3 regions of the Bradyrhizobium tunisiense genome follow, and region 2 is predicted to be linked to each of the others. Evidence: predicted binding sites of a transcription regulator. Region 2 holds the regulator's gene; each other region holds the start of a gene.
The links. The regulator LexA, encoded in region 2, represses DNA repair genes until DNA is damaged. The targets are predictions, from matches to a motif close to TGTTCNNNNTGTGTTCNG.

Region 1 (6,275 bases), on a different contig from region 2:
TGTCGCGGATCAGCGTGAAGACGTGGCGATAACGATCCGGGTAGTTGGCCATCAGCCATTCGCGGAAGAGATCGCGCACCTCCAGCGGCAGCCGCAGCAGCACATAAGAGGCTTCCTTGACGCCGGCATGGGCGGCGGCATCGAGAATGCGCTCGATCTCGGCATCGTTCAGCGCGGGGATCACGGGCGCGACCATCACCGTGGTCGGAATGCCGGCGTCCGAAAGCTGCTTCAGCGCCTCCAGCCGCTTCGGCGGCGTCGCGGCCCTCGGCTCCATGGTGCGCGCCAGTCCTGGATCGAGCGAGGTGACCGAGATCGCGACCTTGGCGAGGTTTCGCTTTGCCATCCGCGCGAGAATGTCGATGTCGCGCACCACCAGCGCCGACTTGGTGACGATGCCGACGGGATGCCCGGCACGCTCCAGCACTTCGAGGATGCCGCGCATGATTTTCCGCTCGCGCTCGATCGGCTGATAGGGATCGGTGTTGGTGCCGATCGCGATCATCCGCGGCTCGTAGCCGGTCGCGGCGAGCTCTTTCTCCAGCAGCGCCGGCGCCTCGGGCTTGACGAACAGTTTTGACTCGAAGTCGAGCCCGGGCGACAGGCCGAGATAGGCATGGGTCGGCCTCGCGAAGCAGTAGACGCAGCCGTGCTCGCAGCCGCGATAGGGATTGATCGAACGGTCGAAGCCGATATCGGGGCTGTCGTTGCGGGTGATCACCTTGCGCGAAGTGTCGATGCCGACGCTGGTCTTGAACGGCGGCAGCTCTTCGAGGCTCTGCCAGCCGTCGTCGAAGGCGACGCGCGCCTCGGCCTCATAGCGGCCGCTGGCGTTGGACTGCGCACCCCGCCCCCGCCTGCGCGCGCGGTCGATGGCGACGCCGAGCTCGGGAAAATCAGAGTCCGCACCCGCCGGCTCGGAGGGCGCCGTGACCGGCGGGTGCTTGAGAGCATGAGAGGATGCTGCTGGACTCATGAGGGCAAGATAGCACGCCAAAGGAACAAATCAAGAACACAAACGAAAAACTGAAAAACAACCCCATGCAAAGTGCCGCCCAATTTTCGGGCGCGATCCTTTGACCTCACGCAACACCCCGGTCATCACGATCTCGTCTGATGCCGGTCAGGGATCAATCACCGCGGAACAATGTTGGTGACGATCGCCGGGTGAAGGTCAGCACGAACATGACAAATCAACGACAATCGGCCTCCTTGAGCAGCGACCTCGATCTCCTCGACCGCTACTGGCGCGCCGCGAACTACCTCTCCGTCGGGCAGATCTACCTGCTCGACAATCCGCTGCTGCGCGAGCCCCTGCGGCCCGAGCACATCAAGCCGCGTTTGCTCGGCCATTGGGGTACAACGCCCGGCCTGAACTTCATCTACGCCCATCTCAACCGCGTCATTCGCGCACTTGATGTGAGCGTGCTCTATGTCTGCGGCCCCGGCCATGGCGGGCCGGGCATGGTCGCCAACACCTATCTGGAAGGCAGCTACAGCGAGATCTATCCCGATATCGCGCGCGATGTGGACGGCATGCGCAAGCTGTTCAGGCAGTTCTCCTTCCCGGGCGGCATTCCGAGCCATGCGGCGCCGGAAACGCCGGGCTCGATCCACGAAGGCGGCGAACTCGGTTACGCGCTGGTGCATGCCTATGGCGCGGCCCTGGACAATCCTGATTTGATCGTCGCCTGCGTGGTCGGGGACGGCGAGGCCGAGACCGGACCGCTCGCTGCGTCCTGGCACTCCAACAAATTCCTGAACCCCGCTCATGACGGCGCGGTGCTGCCGATCCTGCATCTGAACGGCTACAAAATCGCCAATCCGACCGTGCTCGGGCGGATGGGAGATGCGGAGATCCGCGATCTCTTCCGCGGATTCGGCCACGAGCCGCTGTTCGTCGAGGGTCATGATCCCAAACTGATGCACCAGGCCATGGCGGACGCGCTCGACGTCGCGCTCGCCAGCATCCGCTCGATTCAGCAGCACGCACGGGACGGACGCGGAAGCGTGGAGCGGCCGCGCTGGCCGATGATCGTGCTGCGCAGCCCGAAGGGCTGGACCGGTCCGAAGGAGGTCGACGGCAAGAAGGTCGAGGGCTTTTGGCGCGCGCATCAGGTGCCCGTCGCAGGCTGCCGTGAAAACCCGGCGCATCTCAAAGTGCTCGAAGACTGGATGCGCAGCTACGAGCCGGAAAGACTGTTCGACGCGAGCGGTGCCCTCGTCCCCGAGCTTCAGGCGCTGGCGCCCGAAGGCCTTCGCCGCATGGGCGCCAATCCGCATGCCAATGGCGGCCTCCTGAAGAAAGAGCTGAAGCTGCCGGACTTCCGGAACTTCGCAATCGAGGTGCCGCAGCGCGGCGTCGTGGCCGAAGCGACGCGTGAGCTCGGCAAATTCTTGCGCGACGTCATCCGCCTCAACGCGAAGGAACGCAACTTCCGCATCATGGGACCGGACGAGACCGCGTCAAACCGCCTGGACGCGGTGTTCGAGGAAACCGAGCGCGTCTGGATGGAGCCGATCGAACCCTACGACGTGCATCTGGCGCAAGACGGCCGCGTCATGGAGGTGCTAAGCGAGCATCTCTGCCAGGGCTGGCTCGAGGGCTATCTGCTCACCGGCCGGCACGGCTTCTTCTCGTGTTACGAGGCCTTCATCCACATCATTGATTCCATGTTCAACCAGCATGCCAAATGGCTGAAGGTGACGCGGGAGCTGCCGTGGCGGCGCCCGATCGCCTCGCTCAATTACCTCTTGACCTCGCATGTCTGGCGTCAGGACCATAACGGCTTCAGCCATCAGGACCCCGGCTTCGTCGATCTCGTCGCCAACAAGAAGGCCGATATCGTCCGCATTTACTTCCCGCCTGATGCCAACACGCTGCTGTGGATCGCCGACCACTGCCTGCGCACCTACAACCGCATCAACGTGATCGTCGCCGGCAAGCAGCCGGCGCCGCAATGGCTCTCGATGGAGGAAGCTGCCACGCATTGCGATGCCGGTATCGGCATCTGGACCTGGGCGGGGACGGAAGATGCAGGCCGGGAGCCCGATGTGGTCATGGCCTGCGCCGGCGACGTGCCGACGCTGGAGACGCTCGCCGCCGTCGACCTGCTGCGCAAGGCGCTGCCGGACCTGAAGATCCGCGTCGTCAACGTCGTCGACCTCATGACCCTGCAGCCGAAGAATCAGCATCCGCACGGCCTGTCCGACCGCGACTTCGACAGCCTGTTCACATCGGACAAGCCTGTCGTCTTCGCCTATCACGGCTATCCCTATCTGATCCACCGGCTGACCTATAGCCGCACCAACCATGCCGGCATGCATGTGCGCGGTTTTGCCGAGGAAGGCACCACGACGACGCCGTTCGACATGGTCGTGCTCAACGAGCTCGACCGCTACCACCTCGCGATCGAAGCGATCGAACGCGTGCCCGGGCTCGCGGCCAAGGCCGCGCAGGCGAAGCAGCAATTCCGCGACAAGCTGATCGAGCATTCGCGCTATGTGCGCGAGCACGGCGAGGACATGCCCGAGATCCAGGACTGGGTCTGGCCCAACAGCTCTGGTGGTAGCACCCCGACCGAGGCCGGCGACTAGCCATGTCGGACACGGTCCTCGTCCTCAACTCGGGATCGTCGAGCATCAAGTTCGGCCTGTTCGAGATTTCGGCGGACGAACCCAGGCTGCTTTGCAGGGGCCTGCTCGACGAGCACGAGGCAAGACCCCGGCTCGTGGTGAAGAGCCCCGCGGGCGAAGATCTGTTCGAGACACGAAGAGATGCGGCGGATGCCGAGGGCGGCCATTTGTTCGCCGACGTGCTCGCCTTCATCGAGGACCGGTTCGGCCAAGGCAATTTGCGCGCGGCCGGCCACCGCATCGTTCACGGCGGGCCGAATCATTCAGGCCCGGTCGCACTGACAGACAGCGTCATAGCGAAGCTGGAGGCATTGACCCCACTGGCACCGCTGCACCAGCCGCGATGCCTCGCGCCAATTCGCGCGCTTGCGGCGATCCGTCCTGCACTGACGCAGATCGCCTGCTTCGACACTGCCTTCCATCACAGCATGCTCCCGCCCGCGAGCCGCTTCGCGATTCCGAGGCGGTATGAGGCGCGCGGCGTCCGGCGCTACGGCTTTCACGGACTCTCTTTCGAATATGTCGCGGGGCGCCTGGCTGAGATCGCGCCCGAGCTCGCGGCCAGGCGCTGTGTCATCGCGCATCTCGGCAACGGCGCCAGCCTGTGCGCGTTGCACGACGGCCGCAGCATCGACACCACGATGGGACTGACGCCGCTCGACGGCCTCGTGATGGGCACGCGCTGCGGCGCGATCGATCCCGGCGTCCTGCTCTATTTGCAACAGCACGAGAACATGTCGGTCGAGGATGTCCAGCACCTGCTCTATCACGAGTCCGGCCTGCTCGGCGTCTCGGGCCTCTCCGCGGACATGCGCACGCTGCTCGCGAGCAATGAAGCTGCGGCGCGGGAAGCGATCGATCTGTTCGTCTTCCGGGCGGCGCAGCAAGTCGCGATGATGGCCACCACGCTCGGCGGCTTGGAGTGCCTGGTCTTCACCGGCGGCATCGGCGAGCATGCCAAGGAAATTCGCAGCGCGATCTGCGAGCGCATCGGCTGGCTCGGCGTGCACGTCGATGCTGCGGCGAATGACGCGACGCGCGAGCGGATCAGCGCGGGCGAGAGTGCCGTCGAAATCTTCGTCGTTCCGACGAATGAAGAGCTGACGATCGCGCGGCACTGCAAGACGGTGCTCGTGGGGTGAAGTGCCATCGGCGGCCCCAGTCTGAATTGCGAGTTGGAGTCACGGAGACAGACCCCTCACCCGAGTGAGATTGCATTTCCCAGCAGAGCTGCCCTCTCCCGCAGGGGGAGAGGGCACAGTCACGCGCAGCCCTCTCGCTGCCCTAATGCGTGCCCGTCAATATCTGGTAACAGCTAATCACGACCTCGATCACGATCAGCACCACCACCGCAATCTCGAGGCGGAGCGAGCGCCTTGTGTCGATGATGTCGGTGAGCGCGTTGGCGGTCTCCGAGATGGCGGTGAGCTTGCGCTCGAGCGTGTCGAGGCGCTCCTTCAATTCGTACTCGTCCTCGAGACGTGAATAGAGCCGGTCGAGCTCGGGCTTCTCCCAGAGCACGTCGGGTTTTTCGGCCACGGCGACGCGGCCGGCAACGCGCTGCTGGACCAGCAGCGCGTTGCCGATCAGTTGCAGGATGCCCTTGCGGCCGGGCGGCGTGCGGCCGTGCTCGGCAAGCTGCCGCGCAAGCGGCTCGATCACGTCGAAGACCGCGGCGACGCGGCGCTCGTCACGCGCCAGCGAGGTGCTCTTGGCGAGCGCATCAGCGATCAAGAGAAGACGGTCGTCCGAGAATTTGGCGAGGCAGATCGGCCCGCCCGGCTGGATCGCCTCGGCGGCCTCGTCGTTGCAAAGCTGGGCCTGCGCGATCTCCTCCTCGAAGGGGCTGAACTCTCCGATCAGGCGTGACTTCAGGTTGTCGACGAGAACCTTCTCCTCCGAAGGAAGCAGCCCGATCAGCACCACGACGCCGTACCGGAAGATCACGGCAAGTCCGGCATGGACGCGGAAGGCGGCCGGGGTGGACGAGACCAGCGTGCCGATCTCCAGCCCGGAGGCATTGATGCGGTCACCCAGCATCAGAGCCCGGATCCGCAAGGTCGGCGCGCCGTCCGCCTTCGGAGATGTTGCAGGAGCACTAACAGCGAGTTGATCGGCGTTCATAGGACACTCTCGTCAGTCTTACGGATGGCAGGCCGTTCCTGTGTCCGCGGTCGTTTGTCACGCATCATCCCCTTGCGGGATTGCGATCTGCCCGCATGGCGCGCAATATCGGAGCCGAACTCCGGACTAACACTGGGCCGGCGGGCCTGCGCCGAAATATTCGGCAACATTGCCCGCCCGGCAGCGGACATATTTGAATGCGATGGTTCTGGTAGTTTACCATCGAATACCGAGGCCCCCGGCCAAAAGTTGCTCTCGGCGCCGTCGCGTGTTTATGACAACATCATAACGGACTACGCTTCTCCCGAATTACGGACATCGAAGCCTCACTCATGCTGAGCGTCATCATACCGACCGAAGGTGTCGAGCAGACGGCGGTGGCGACTCTGGCCGCGCTGGTGCCCGGCGCCGCCGCGGGCATCATCAAGGAAGTGCTCCTTGTCGACGGCACTCGCAATGGTGTCATCGAGCGTGTCGCCGACGTTGCAGGCTGCCGTTTCGTCGGTTTCGAAGGA
Region 2 (6,275 bases):
CGATGGACGGCTATGCCGTCCGCGCCGCCGATGCGGCAACGATCGATTCCCGGCTGACGGTCATCGGCGAGGTCGCGGCGGGCCGTCCTTTCGCAAGAACGGTCGGCGCCGGCGAAGCCGTACGGATCTTCACCGGCGGCGTCATTCCCGACGGCGCCGACGCCGTCGTGATCCAGGAGGACACCGTCGCGGACGACAGCTGCGTCACGATCAAGCAAGCCGCGATCGCCGGACGGCACATCCGCCCGGCAGGCGTCGACTTCCGTGAAGGCGACGTCCTCTTGCGCAAGGGAACCCGGCTGACGGAGCGCGATCTCGCGCTCGCCGCCGCCATGAATTACCCCCACCTCGCCGTCTGCCGCCGTCCGAAGGTCGCGATCCTCGCCACCGGCGACGAACTGGTGATGCCGGGCTCAACGCCCGGGCACGGCCAGATCGTCTATTCCAATGGCTACGCCCTGCACGCGCTCGCCCGCAGCGAGGGCGCCGAGACCATCGACCTCGGTGTTGCCGCAGACACGCTTGCAGCCACCTCCGCCGGCATCCGGCGCGCCCGCGAGGCCGGTACCGACATCCTGGTCACGACGGGCGGCGCATCTGTCGGCGACCACGATCTGGTCCAGCAAGCGCTCCGGGACGAAGGCATCTCGATGGCGTTCTGGAAGATCGCGATTCGGCCCGGCAAGCCGATGATGCACGGACGGCTCGGCGCGATGCGCGTGATCGGCCTGCCCGGCAATCCGGTGTCCTCCTATGTGTGCGCCTTCCTGTTCATGGTGCCGTTGATTCGCGCGCTGTCGGGCCGTTCGGTGATTCATCATCGCCGCGAGCGGGCCGTGCTGGGCCGCGATCTCGGCGCCAACGACCAGCGTGAGGAGTATCTGCGCGCGCGCCTGGAGCTGCGCGACGACGGCGCGCTCGTTGCCGTTCCCGTCAGCCATCAGGACTCCTCTCTGCTTGCGAATCTTGCTGCAGCACAGGTACTTCTCGTGCGCCCGCCGTTCGCGCCGAAGGCCGAGGCGGGCAGCCCTTGCGAGGTGCTGCGCCTCCCCGTCTGAACTGCGCGGCCACACGCATTCCGCGAACTCGCCCCTGTTCACGGTAAATTAAGCAGTTGCGGAACATGTATCGAACATATAGTGTCCGTTCATGATTTGTTTCGAGCATGTAGCGGCTTATCGCTGAATTCATCGTCTCGGAATCGAACGACATCAACCGGGGGACTTAGGTCGAGATGTTAACGCGCAAACAATACGAGCTTCTGCGGTTCATCAGTGAACGTTTGAAGGAAAGCGGCGTGCCGCCGTCCTTCGACGAGATGAAGGATGCGCTCGACCTGCGCTCGAAGTCGGGCATCCACCGCCTGATCACCGCGCTCGAGGAGCGTGGCTTCATCCGCCGCCTGCCCAACCGCGCTCGGGCCATCGAAGTCATCAAGCTGCCGGAGCTTCAGGCTGCGGCCGGCAACCGGCGCGGCTTCACGCCGAGCGTCATCGAGGGCAATCTCGGCAAGGTGCGCGCGAGCTCCAGCCCGCCCGTTGACGAGGGCGAGCGGCCCGTCGCAGTGCCCGTGATGGGCCGCATCGCGGCCGGCACGCCGATCGAGGCGTTGCAGACCCGCAGCCACACCATCAGCGTGCCGCCCGACATGCTCGGCTCCGGCGAGCATTACGCGCTCGAAGTGCGCGGCGATTCCATGGTCGAGGCAGGTATCCTCGACGGCGACATGGCGCTGATCCAGCGCAACGAGAGCGCCGATACCGGCGACATCGTGGTGGCGCTGATCGACGACGAGGAGGCCACGCTCAAGCGCTTCCGCCGCCGCGGCGCCTCGATCGCACTCGAGCCCGCCAATGCCGCCTATGAGGTGCGCATCCTGCCGCCGAACCGCGTCAAGATTCAGGGCAAGCTGATCGGGCTTTACCGGAAGTACTGAGAGCCCTCGGCGGTCATTCGATACCCATGATTCCGACTGGAGCGGATCTGATCCGCTCCTGCTGGGCAATCTTCTGGTCTTGCGCAGATTGTCCGGCCCCTCTTCAGAGGCGACGCCTCGGCGTGTCGCCACAGGCCCCCATTGCTTCGCGGTCTCGAGTCCTCGAGCAGACATGACGCATCGGCGCCCGCGCGCCGCTGACGTTGGTCCTCGCCGAATGCATTGATGTGAGCTTTGTTCCTGTCGGATTCGAAAAGATAATTTGATCGCGTCCCGCAGACCAGCCGCAGATTTGCCTACAACCAAGCAGAGCGTTGCGTGCTTCCACTCTGATAGAGGCTTGCGCCTCCGAGGGAGGCGCGGGTTGCTATCTTCGAATGAGGAGCACCCGATGTGTGACTACAGCCTGCATGCCGTTGCATCGCGCCCCGCCGAAGTCGGCGAGACGATCGTGTCGACAACGTTCCGCGGCACCTCGACGCGTGGCTTTGCTTCTGCCGCCGATCCGACCGTGGCCGTCTGTCTGCTGCCCGGGACGGAGCTCGCCTTCGCCGACAACGTCCGCTACGACAATCGCTGGATCTGGACGCGCACCGTCAATTCGCGCGTCGGCAAGTTCGGCAAGATCGATCCGCACATTCCCGATCGCCACCACGACGCGATCGAATTCCCTGACGGTAAATACGTGCTGGTGACACAACTCGTCGAAGGCCAGCGTGCCACCGTGTTGCAATTGCCGGTGACCCAGCCCGTCGGCGAGCGCGAGCACAAGCCGCAGATCATCGACGACAGCCGGTCGCCGGTCACGCGCCTGCCGATCGGCTGACGCCACCTCGACTGACAACTGGATGCCGCCAGGATTGAAGTGCCATCGCCGGCAGACGCCGGCGAGATGGCATGGTTCGTGTTTTCACGAACATCGATCGGCCCGCCCGGCGCCGCACGAAGTTTGAGCCGTCCTGCCTGAATTTTGAACGTCCGCTCCGCAGCCAAATGACCGATGCTGTCGTGGTTTGAGGCGGCGGACACGCTCGATGAAGACCTTCATTCGCGTCGTTGAACTCTGGGTGCCCGACCGGACGCGCAGGCGTCTGGAATTCGGCGGCGGCCTCTACGGCGAAGGGCTGTCCGCGTTCAAGTCCGTGAGCGAGGACCTGCACTTCGGATATGACGAGGGACTTCCCGGCAAGGCCTGGGCCTCTGGCCATCCCGTCATCCTCACGACCTTCGCCAACTCCTATTTCAAACGGACCGAGCAGGCCGTCGCGGCCGGCCTCACCTGCGGCGTGGCGGTGCCGGTGTTCGCGGGCGAATTCCTGCAAGCCGTGATGGTGCTGTTCTGCGGGGACGACGAGGCGCATGTCGGCGCGATCGAACTCTGGCACAACGATCCCGATCGCTCCCACGAGATGGCGCTCGTCGACGGCTATTACGGCATGGCGGACATGTTCGAATTCAACTCCCGCCACACCAGGTTTCCGCGCGGCTTCGGCCTGCCCGGACGCACCTGGAAGGCGGGTCTGCCGCTGATCATCAAGGACCTGCACGACGCCAAGAGCTTCCTGCGCTGGGAGGACGCGGCCAAGATCGGGATCAATTTGGGGGTCGGCGTGCCCTACCGAACCGGCACCGAGACGTGGGTTCTGACATTGCTCTCCGCGCAGGCAACCCCGATTGCGCGACGCTTCGAGATCTGGGTCCCGAACGAGGCCCGCTCAGTGCTGGTCTTTCGCGCCGGCGATTGCAGCGCGCAGACCGACCTTGCCGCGCTCTACGCGGGTAGATCCATCGGCAGGGGCGAAGGCAGCATCGGCGGCGCATGGGCCACCGGCATGCCGGCGCTCGACGACGATCTCACCCATGACAGCTCGATCGCCGGCTCCGAGGCCCGCGTAGCCGGGCTGAGCCGGATGGTGGCCCTGCCGGTCATCGACAACGCAAGGCTGGAAGCCGTGCTGGCCTGGTATCTGTAAATCAATCGCAATCAATCGTCGGCCTGCAAGTCAGCCTCCGACGGCGTAGCGTCCCGGTTGCGGAGCGCCACCTTCGGCGCAAGGCTGCCATCGAAATCACCTTCGCCGGCACCGGCGGGCAACCACGGGCGGTTCGTGCCTCTCGCCCTCACCGCCTGCACGGAAAAACCCTCGCCACGCTGCGTCAGGGCCAGCGCACCCTGGCGAGCGAGCCGCTGCCGATCGACCACCATTGCCGCGCAATCGGGCGGCGCGGGCCGCGACGCCACCACCAGTGCAGCCCGGCTGCAATCGTCCGCCAGCGCGTCGATGCGCGAGGCCAGCGCGACCAGCCGCCCGTCGGCGAGCGGCGTCACGCAGCCGGACTCGTCGCACGACACGCCTTCGGCCAGCGCGCTGCTGCCGGCATCGCGCGGATCAGCGTCGGCCGCCAGCCACTCCTTCAGCAGGAAATTGTCCTTGCCCGTCCTGATCAGGTGCAACCGCCCGTCCCCGCCGCGTACCGCGACGCTCGCGCCATCCCCTGCAATCAGGATATCGGGCTGCCGCACCGACAGGCCCCAGGCGATGGAGGCCAGCAGCACCACGGCACCGCACCAGCGCAGGGGCGTGCGCAGCAGACCCATCACGATGATGCCGAGGCTTGCTGCAATCAGTGGCGCGATGCCAAAGGCTGGAATGCGGCCGACCGCGCCCGGCAAGGCCGCCACCCAGCGCGAGACCGCAACCATCCAGTCGATGCCAATCCCCATCAGCCACCAGAACATGCCGTCGAGCCCGAAGGGCGCCGCGAGCAATCCCAACAGGCCTGCCGGCATCACCAGCGCGGAGACGACCGGCATCGCACCGAGATTGGCGAGCACGCCGTAGGGCGTGACGCGATGGAAGTGGAAGGCGGCATAGGGCGTGGTCGCAAGCCCTGCGATCAGCGAGGCCAGGAACAGCATCGCGATCTCGCGGCCGCCCCACAGCGCGACGCGCGCCGTCGCCGAATGATCAGGCGAGGCAAGCAGGTTCGGCATGCCGATCTGCACCAGTGCCACCAGCCCGAGCGTCGCGGCGAAGGACATCTGAAAACTGGGATGCACCAGCGCCTCGGGCGCAACCGCAAGCACGATCAGCGCCGCCACGGCCAGGGTGCGGAAGGTAATGGCGCGGCGATCGACCATCACCGCGATCAGCACCACGGCGGTCATGAAGAACGAGCGTTGCGTCGCGACCTCCGCACCCGACAGCAGAAGATAGAACGCGGCCGCCACCAGGGCGGCTGCGGCCGACCATTTCTTGATGGCGAAGCCGACTGCGAGGCCCGGGATCAGGGCCAGCAACGCGCGCACCGCGAAGAAGACGACGCCCGCGACCACCGCCATGTGATAGCCCGAGATCGAAAGAACGTGTCCGAGTCCCGAGATGAACATCGCATCGTTCACGGGCGCGGAAATCGCATCACGCCGTCCGGTGAGCAGCGCCGTCGCGATCGCGCGGTTGTCGCCCTCGAGCGTTGAGCGGATGCGGGCGTCGATGGCATCGCGCAGGCCCTGCATGAAAGCGGCATAGCGCAGCCGCAGGCCACCGGCATCCGGCGGGACAGAAGCCGTGATCGCGCCCATCACGAAGCCGGAGGCGCCGATACCCTGGAAGAACATGTCGCGTGAAAAATCGTAGCTGCCGGGGCGGACCGGCGCGAGCGGCGGCATCAGCCGCGCCTTGAGCTGCACGAAGCTGCCGACCTCGGGCGCCGTGCCCTTGCGCACGGAGAGGCGGACGCGTTCCAGCTTGACGTCGCTGCGCTGCGCCTCCATGGCGGTGACGCGCAGCACGAAACGATCGGTGCGCTCGCGGATATCGCGCGTCTCGACGAAGCCCGACAGCGACACCGAATAGAGCGGTTTTGCCAGCACCGGATGGGCGATGCGCGCCGTCTTCCAGGACGCCACGGCAAAGCCCGCGGCGACCGCAGCGATCATGATCGCGGGCGCGAACAGCCGGCTCCGCCGCAACAGGATCGCGCCGAGCAGCAGCACGATCGCCGTCGTCGCGACAACCCACAGCACCGGCTCATGATCGGCGGCAAAATAGAGCGCGATGCCGCCGCCGAAGGCGACCGGCACCCACGGCAACAGACGCCCGGGACCGGCCTCGGCGCGGGCCCATGCGCGGATTGTTTCGACGATCGCGGGCCAGATGCCAAAGCCCGCCGGAACAAAGCCGCCGGCGGGCGCAGCACGGCCGACCGGCCACGTCCCGGCAATACCTTGGGACCGTACTGGCCGGCCCGGCTCCGCCATCTTCCCTGCACCCTACGCGACGCGATTGCCGCCAAGGCTACCGGAACGTGCGGTCGGGCGAATAGCGGTACATATCGG
Region 3 (6,275 bases), on a different contig from region 2:
CCACCGCCGCAAGCGCCGGTGATGCACGATCGAAACTGCTGGGCCTGCATTTCGACCTGCTGATCCTCGACGTGATGATGCCCGGCGAGACCGGCTTCGATCTCGCCCGCTTCATCCGGACATCCTCCTCGGTGCCGATCGTGATGCTGACGGCACGTCATGAAGCCGAGGCTCGCATCGAGGGCCTGCAGATCGGCGCCGACGACTATGTGGCGAAACCGTTCGAGCCGCGCGAGCTGGCGCTGCGCATCAACAACATCCTCAAGCGTGCCGCCCCGCCGCCGCAGGCCGCTACGATCGAGAAGATCGCTTTCGGTCCCTACATCTACCATCTCGAGCGCGGGGAGCTGCGCCAGGGCGAGGAGGTCATCCACCTCACCGACCGCGAGCGCGAGATGCTGCGCATTCTTTCGGAGACTCCGGGCGAGACCGTGCCGCGCAGCGCGCTGACCGGCAATGGCAGCGTCAATGAACGCGCCGTCGACGTGCAGATCAATCGCCTCCGGCGCAAGATCGAGACCGACCCGGCCAATCCGCTGTTTCTTCAGGCGGTGCGCGGCATCGGCTACCGGCTGGTGGCCTCGCCATAACACAGTGAAGCGCGCCAGATGAGCACGATCGATACCGGCCTCACGCTTCTGAAGAGCGCGGCCGGTCGCGTCTCCGCCGTCAATGGCTGGATGGGCAATGCGTTCAAGGGCTGGATGCCGACCGGCCTCTACGCCCGCGCGCTCCTCATCATGATCGTGCCGATGGTGGTGCTGCAATCGGTCGTCGCCTTCGTGTTCATGGAGCGGCACTGGAACACGGTGACGCGCAGATTGTCCGCCGCGGTGGTGCAGGACATCGCCGCGCTGATCGACGTCTACAAGGGTTATCCGCAGGACCGGGATCGCGACCAGATCCGCCGCATCGCCCAGCAGCGCCTCGGCCTCGTCGTCGATTTCCTTCCCGCCGGCGACATGCCGCCGCCGGGACCAAAGCCGTTCTTCTCGCTGCTCGACCAGACGCTGTCGGTGCAACTCGGCCGCCAGATCGGACGCTCGTTCTGGATCGACACGGTCGGCCGCTCCAATCTCGTCGAGATCCGAATCCAGCTCGACGACGCCGTGATGCGCGTGTTCGCGCAGCGCAGCGCAGCCTACGCCTCGAATTCGGAGATCTTCCTGTTCTGGATGGTCGGCACGTCCTCGATCCTGCTGATCGTCGCCGTGCTGTTCCTGCGCAACCAGATCAAGCCGATCCTGCGGCTTGCGGACGCCGCCGAGAGTTTCGGCAAGGGCCGTGAGGCGCCGAACTTCCGCCCACGAGGCGCGCGCGAGGTGCGGCGCGCTTCGGTCGCCTTCCTCGAGATGAAGTCGCGCATCGAGCGCACCATGGAGCAGCGCACCGCGATGCTCGCCGGCGTCAGCCACGATCTGCGCACCATCCTGACCCGCTTCAAGCTCGAGCTGGCGCTGATCGGCGACAGCCCGGAGCTGGAGGGGATGCGCAAGGACGTCGACGAGATGTCGATGATGCTGGAGGACTACCTCGCGTTTGCGCGCGGCGATTCCGGCGAGCAGTCGCAGCCGACCGACATGGCGCAGGCACTGGAGGAATTGCGCGGCGACGCCGAACGCCACGGTCATACCGCGACCGTTGCCTTCCACGGCCTGCCCGTCGTGACAGTGAAGCCGGCCTCGTTCAAGCGCTGCCTTGCCAACCTCGTCACCAACGCGGCGCGCTACGGCAAGAGCATCGCCATCGCCGGCCAGCGCGATCACCGTTATTTGACCGTCACGGTGGACGATGACGGGCCGGGCATTCCCGCGCATTTGCGCGAAGAGGTGTTCAAGCCGTTCCTGCGGCTCGACAACGCCCGCAACCAGGACGAAGGCGGCACGGGCCTCGGCCTCGCCATCGCCCGCGACATCGCCCGCTCGCATGGCGGCGACATCACCCTCGGCGACAGTCCGATGGGGGGGCTAAGGGCGAGCGTGAGGATCCCGGTGTAGCAGAATCTGCTGCAACAAACTCGACGCTCGTCCTTTCTCTCCTTGGGAGGAGAAGGAACCTACTTCGGCAGCAGTGCCTTCAGCTTGTCCATATCGCGCACGTTCATCTTGAAGCCGCCGGGCATCACGATGTCGCCGGGCTTCTGATCCGGCTTGCAGGCCCCTAGCCATTTGGCTTGCAGCGTCATGGTGCTGTCGCGGCCGGCCGTACCTGCGATACCGCCCTTTGCGTGCGAGGAGGTCTTCACCGTGTAGGCCGAGTTGAAATCGCCCGTGATCTCGGCATGCGAGGTCGTGTTGACCCCAGCGACATTGCACTCGGAATCGCTGACATAGCCGGTCGCGGTCTTCTTGATCTCCTGCTTGGCGCAAACCTGCTTGGCCATCGGCGAGACGTTGTTGCTCATCTCCTTGTCGACTGTCTCGTCGGTGCAGTGCTGCATGGTCATCTCGGGCACCGGCGAGCCTGATGTGACCAGCTTCATTTCCCAAAGGCCGGCCTTGCGCACCGGCAAATCGTCGGCGCTGGCGCCGGCTGCCGAGAACGCAAGACAAGCGGCCGAGCCGAGCAAAGCGAGTTTGCGCGTCATGGGGGAGACTCCCGGCTGAGAGATTGCGGCGTTACGAAGCGCTTCAGTACAGCGTGCGGATCGGCTGGGCGGCGGCGCCATAGGGCACCCAGCGGCAGGAGAAGGAAATGTAGCCGCCCTCATAGGCCTGCACGCCGAGGAATTTGACGACCTTGCCGTAGCGCGCACAATGATCGACCGCGACCTGTCGCGCATCGACCTGGGTTGCCATGGAATAAGCGACGATGCCGCCGGTGTCGTTGCCCTTGAACGCCGGCACGTAGTCGGCACGCGCCGACTGGCTCGCCGTCAGGCCCGAGACAACCAGGCTGGCGAGAAGACCCGCGGCCGCAATGATTCGCATTACCGTCACTCCAATTGGCTAGCGCCAGTCTACGGTGCCGGGATCGCCGTGAAAAGAACTGAAGGCCCGTCAGCGGGGGCGTTGCAGTCAACTCCTGGCGAAGTGTTGCCGCGCTGCACTTGACCTCCCCCGGCCTTCGCGGCACCGTCCAACCTTCGCAAGACCTTAGCTGTCTGGATTGACCATGCGCGCCCCCTCCCTGAAATCGCTCCGCTTTGCCGCTTTGCTCGGCCTCCTGTTCGGAGCGCTGTCGCTCGGCGAGGCCAGGGCCGCCAATCCGCTGGAGTTAAATTTCTGGCTGAGCGGCCCTCGCTATGACGGTGCCGTTGCCGATTGCGACTGGGCTCTCCCGCGGATCGCGAACGAGTTCGCCGAAAAGGAATCCACATTTTGGAATTCCTCGTTGAAGATCACCGGCTTCGCGGCCGTTCGCGAAACCGCGTTCCGGCCCTGGCAGTCCGACAACATCCCGCGCCGCTACTGCACCGGCGAAGCCATGCTCACCGACGGCAAGATGCGCAAGGTGCACTTCTCGATCATCGAGGATGGCGGCTTCGCCGCTTACGGCAATGGCGTCGAGTGGTGCGTGGTCGGCGTGGACCGCAATTGGGCCTACAATCCGGCCTGCCGAGCCGCCAAGCCTTAATTCGAGAGGCCCTAGCTTGAAGAGCCCTGATTCGGGCCCTTTGCGGCGTCAGCAGTAGCCGCCCGAATTTTGTTCTTGAAATGTTCTTGTCGCCTGCTAGGCTTTCGCACACAGTCTAGTTGAGGGGCGTTGCCATGTTTCATTCCAGATTGCATTCGTTCTCCCGCCTGATGATCTCGCTGGCTCTTTCCCTGATCCTTGCCGCGGGCCTGGCCTCGTTCTCCGGTGACGCAAAGGCCCAGGACAAACGGCAGAACGCGCCGGGCGAATTCGACTTCTATGTGCTGGCCCTGTCGTGGTCGCCCTCGTTCTGTGAGGAGGCGGCCGAGCGTGGCGGCCGGTCGCAAATCCAGTGCGGCGGACGGCCCTACGCCTTCGTGGTGCATGGGCTGTGGCCGCAATACGAGAATGGCTTTCCGGAATATTGCCAGCGGCCCGCGCCGCGACTGAACCGCAACATCGTCTCCTCGATGCTCGATTTGATGCCGGCCCCGGGCCTGATCTTCAACGAATGGGACAAGCACGGCACCTGCTCCGGCCTCGAGGGCCGCAGCTATTTCGAGACGATCCGCAAGGCGCGCGCCGCGATCAAGATCCCGGCCGAATATCTCGATCTGTCGCAGGCCAGGACCGTGGCGCCGGCGGAGGTCGAGGAGGCCTTCATCAAGGCCAATCCCGGGCTGAGCAGCGCCGCGGTCTCGGTCACCTGCAACCGGACCAGGCTCTCCGAGGTCCGCATCTGCCTCAACAAGGACCTGCAATTCCGCGCCTGCGACGAGATCGAACGCCGCGCCTGCCGCCGCGATCAGGTCACCATGCCGCCGATCAGGGGTGGATAGGCCGAGGTCTCCTGCCCCGGATGCGGTCCAATGCGCGGCGAACGCGGCATAGTGCACTGCTGATCCGGGGGCCATCACGCAAGAAGAAAAAGCTGTATCCCGGCTCGGCGGCGCAGCGTCACACGCTGCACCGCGTCCGGGACACGTGATTGTGCCTCTTTGCTCAAGCCATCACGTGGCGTAGTGCTCTTCCCATGAATTACCGTCACGCCTTCCACGCCGGCAGCTTCGCCGATGTCATCAAGCACATCGTGCTGGCGCGCATCATCACCTATCTGCAGGACAAGCCGGGGGCGTTCCGCGTCATCGACACCCATGCCGGGGCCGGTCTCTACGATCTCGACAGCGACGAGGCGCGCAGGAGCGGCGAATGGCTGACCGGCATCGCGCGGCTGTTGCAGGCCCGCCTGTCGAACGAGAGCGCGGCGCTGGCCAAGCCCTATCTCGACATCGTCCGCGCCTTCAATCCGAAGGGTGAGCTCAAGGCCTATCCGGGCTCCCCCTTGATCGCGCGCGGTCTGCTCAGGCCGCAGGACCGGCTCGTCGCCTGCGAGCTCGAGCCGAAGGCGCGAAAAGCGCTGATCGGCGTGCTGCGCCGGGACGAACAGGCCCGCGTGGTCGACCTCGACGGCTGGGTGGCGCTGCCGGCCTTCGTGCCGCCAAAGGAGCGGCGCGGCGTCGTGCTGATTGATCCGCCCTTCGAGGCAAAGGACGAGTTCGAGCGGCTGGGCGAAGCCTTCTCGACGGCCTTCGCGAAATGGCCGACCGGCATCTATGTCATTTGGTATCCGGCCAAGAACCGCCGTGCCACCGACATGCTGGCCGAAACGGTCGCGCGGCTCGCAGCTGCAGCAAAACCACCGGGAAAATGTCTGCGCCTCGAATTCAGTGTCGCGCCCCAGCTCGAAGGCGGGGCCCTCGCCTCGACCGGGCTCCTGATCGTCAATCCGCCCTACACGCTGCAGAGCGAGCTCAAGACGATCCTGCCCGAGCTGGAAATGCCGCTCGGCCAGGGCGGTGCTGCCAGATTCCGATTGGAGGTACCCAAGCCTTGAAGGCAAGCCGTAACACTCCGGCATTCTTGGGAAAAATATGCAGGAGCGGTAGTCAATCTGCAGAGAACCGTATTATGCTGTTTCCGTGACTGGCTTTACGTTCCGCTTCCGCGAATGGTTGCGGCGGAGTGAAGGCCTAAGAAAGATCCGGCCGGACCGCCAGCGGTCCGCCCAAGGATGGCCAGCTCTCCCGGGCTTCGTAACGCCCGGTCATGTCGTGACGTGAGTCTGCGTCGCGGCGGAGGAGCAATGAGGGGGAGTTTCCCGATGGCCATGACGGGAACGGTCAAGTTTTTCAACGGCGAACGCGGCTACGGTTTCATCAAGCCTGACGACGGCGGCCGCGACGTCTTCGTGCATATTACTGCTGTGGAGCGGGCCGGACTGAAGGACCTTGCGGAAGGGCAGCGTATTACTTTCGAAGTCGAACCGGACAAGAAGGGGAAGGGACCGAAGGCGGTCAACCTTGTCATCCTCTCCTAGCGGGCCTGACGAGCAACATTCGGCGCAACATTTCGCGCAAAAAATCCCGGCCGCGAGCGGCCGGGAGTTGTTGTCCGGTATTTTCTTCTTCAGCTATCAGAAGCGATAGTTCACGCCAGCGCGCACGACGTTGGCGCTATAGCCGTTTGACACGCCCGTAATTGCGAACTGACTGGTCGACAGATCGATGTAGAGATATTCGAGCTTGGCGCTCCAGTTCGGAGCCAGGCCGACTTCCGCACCAGCACCGATGGTCCAGCCGGCGGTCGTGTGCGATTCAGACCAGCCGAAGGTCTGCGCGCGCAGCTCGCCGAAGGCGAGG

Region 1: a site for LexA is predicted at 998-1,015, ahead of ACFDR6_RS34140 (PA0069 family radical SAM protein). Genes of this name have one in related genera too.
Region 3: a site for LexA is predicted at 3,647-3,664, ahead of ACFDR6_RS16670 (ribonuclease T2 family protein). Genes of this name have one in related genera too.

Annotation. Positions count from the first base shown of each region.
Region 1 covers NZ_JBHLEV010000012.1:133,667-139,941, reverse strand. The annotation lists gene ACFDR6_RS34140 (PA0069 family radical SAM protein) at 1-976, opposite strand, end outside; gene ACFDR6_RS34135 (phosphoketolase family protein) at 1,186-3,597, shown strand; gene ACFDR6_RS34130 (acetate/propionate family kinase) at 3,600-4,778, shown strand; gene ACFDR6_RS34125 (RMD1 family protein) at 4,921-5,760, opposite strand; gene ACFDR6_RS34120 (glycosyltransferase family protein) at 6,093-6,275, shown strand, end outside.
Region 2 covers NZ_JBHLEV010000006.1:305,199-311,473, reverse strand. The annotation lists gene ACFDR6_RS26105 (molybdopterin molybdotransferase MoeA) at 1-1,058, shown strand, start outside; gene lexA (transcriptional repressor LexA) at 1,235-1,936, shown strand; gene ACFDR6_RS26095 (hypothetical protein) at 2,328-2,762, shown strand; gene ACFDR6_RS26090 (GAF domain-containing protein) at 2,971-3,909, shown strand; gene ACFDR6_RS26085 (ComEC/Rec2 family competence protein) at 3,921-6,197, opposite strand.
Region 3 covers NZ_JBHLEV010000003.1:713,292-719,566, reverse strand. The annotation lists gene ACFDR6_RS16695 (response regulator) at 1-590, shown strand, start outside; gene ACFDR6_RS16690 (ATP-binding protein) at 609-1,997, shown strand; gene ACFDR6_RS16685 (DUF3617 domain-containing protein) at 2,057-2,587, opposite strand; gene ACFDR6_RS16680 (hypothetical protein) at 2,631-2,930, opposite strand; gene ACFDR6_RS16675 (hypothetical protein) at 3,115-3,576, shown strand; gene ACFDR6_RS16670 (ribonuclease T2 family protein) at 3,711-4,415, shown strand; gene ACFDR6_RS16665 (23S rRNA (adenine(2030)-N(6))-methyltransferase RlmJ) at 4,610-5,470, shown strand; gene ACFDR6_RS16660 (cold-shock protein) at 5,738-5,953, shown strand; gene ACFDR6_RS16655 (outer membrane protein) at 6,050-6,275, opposite strand, start outside.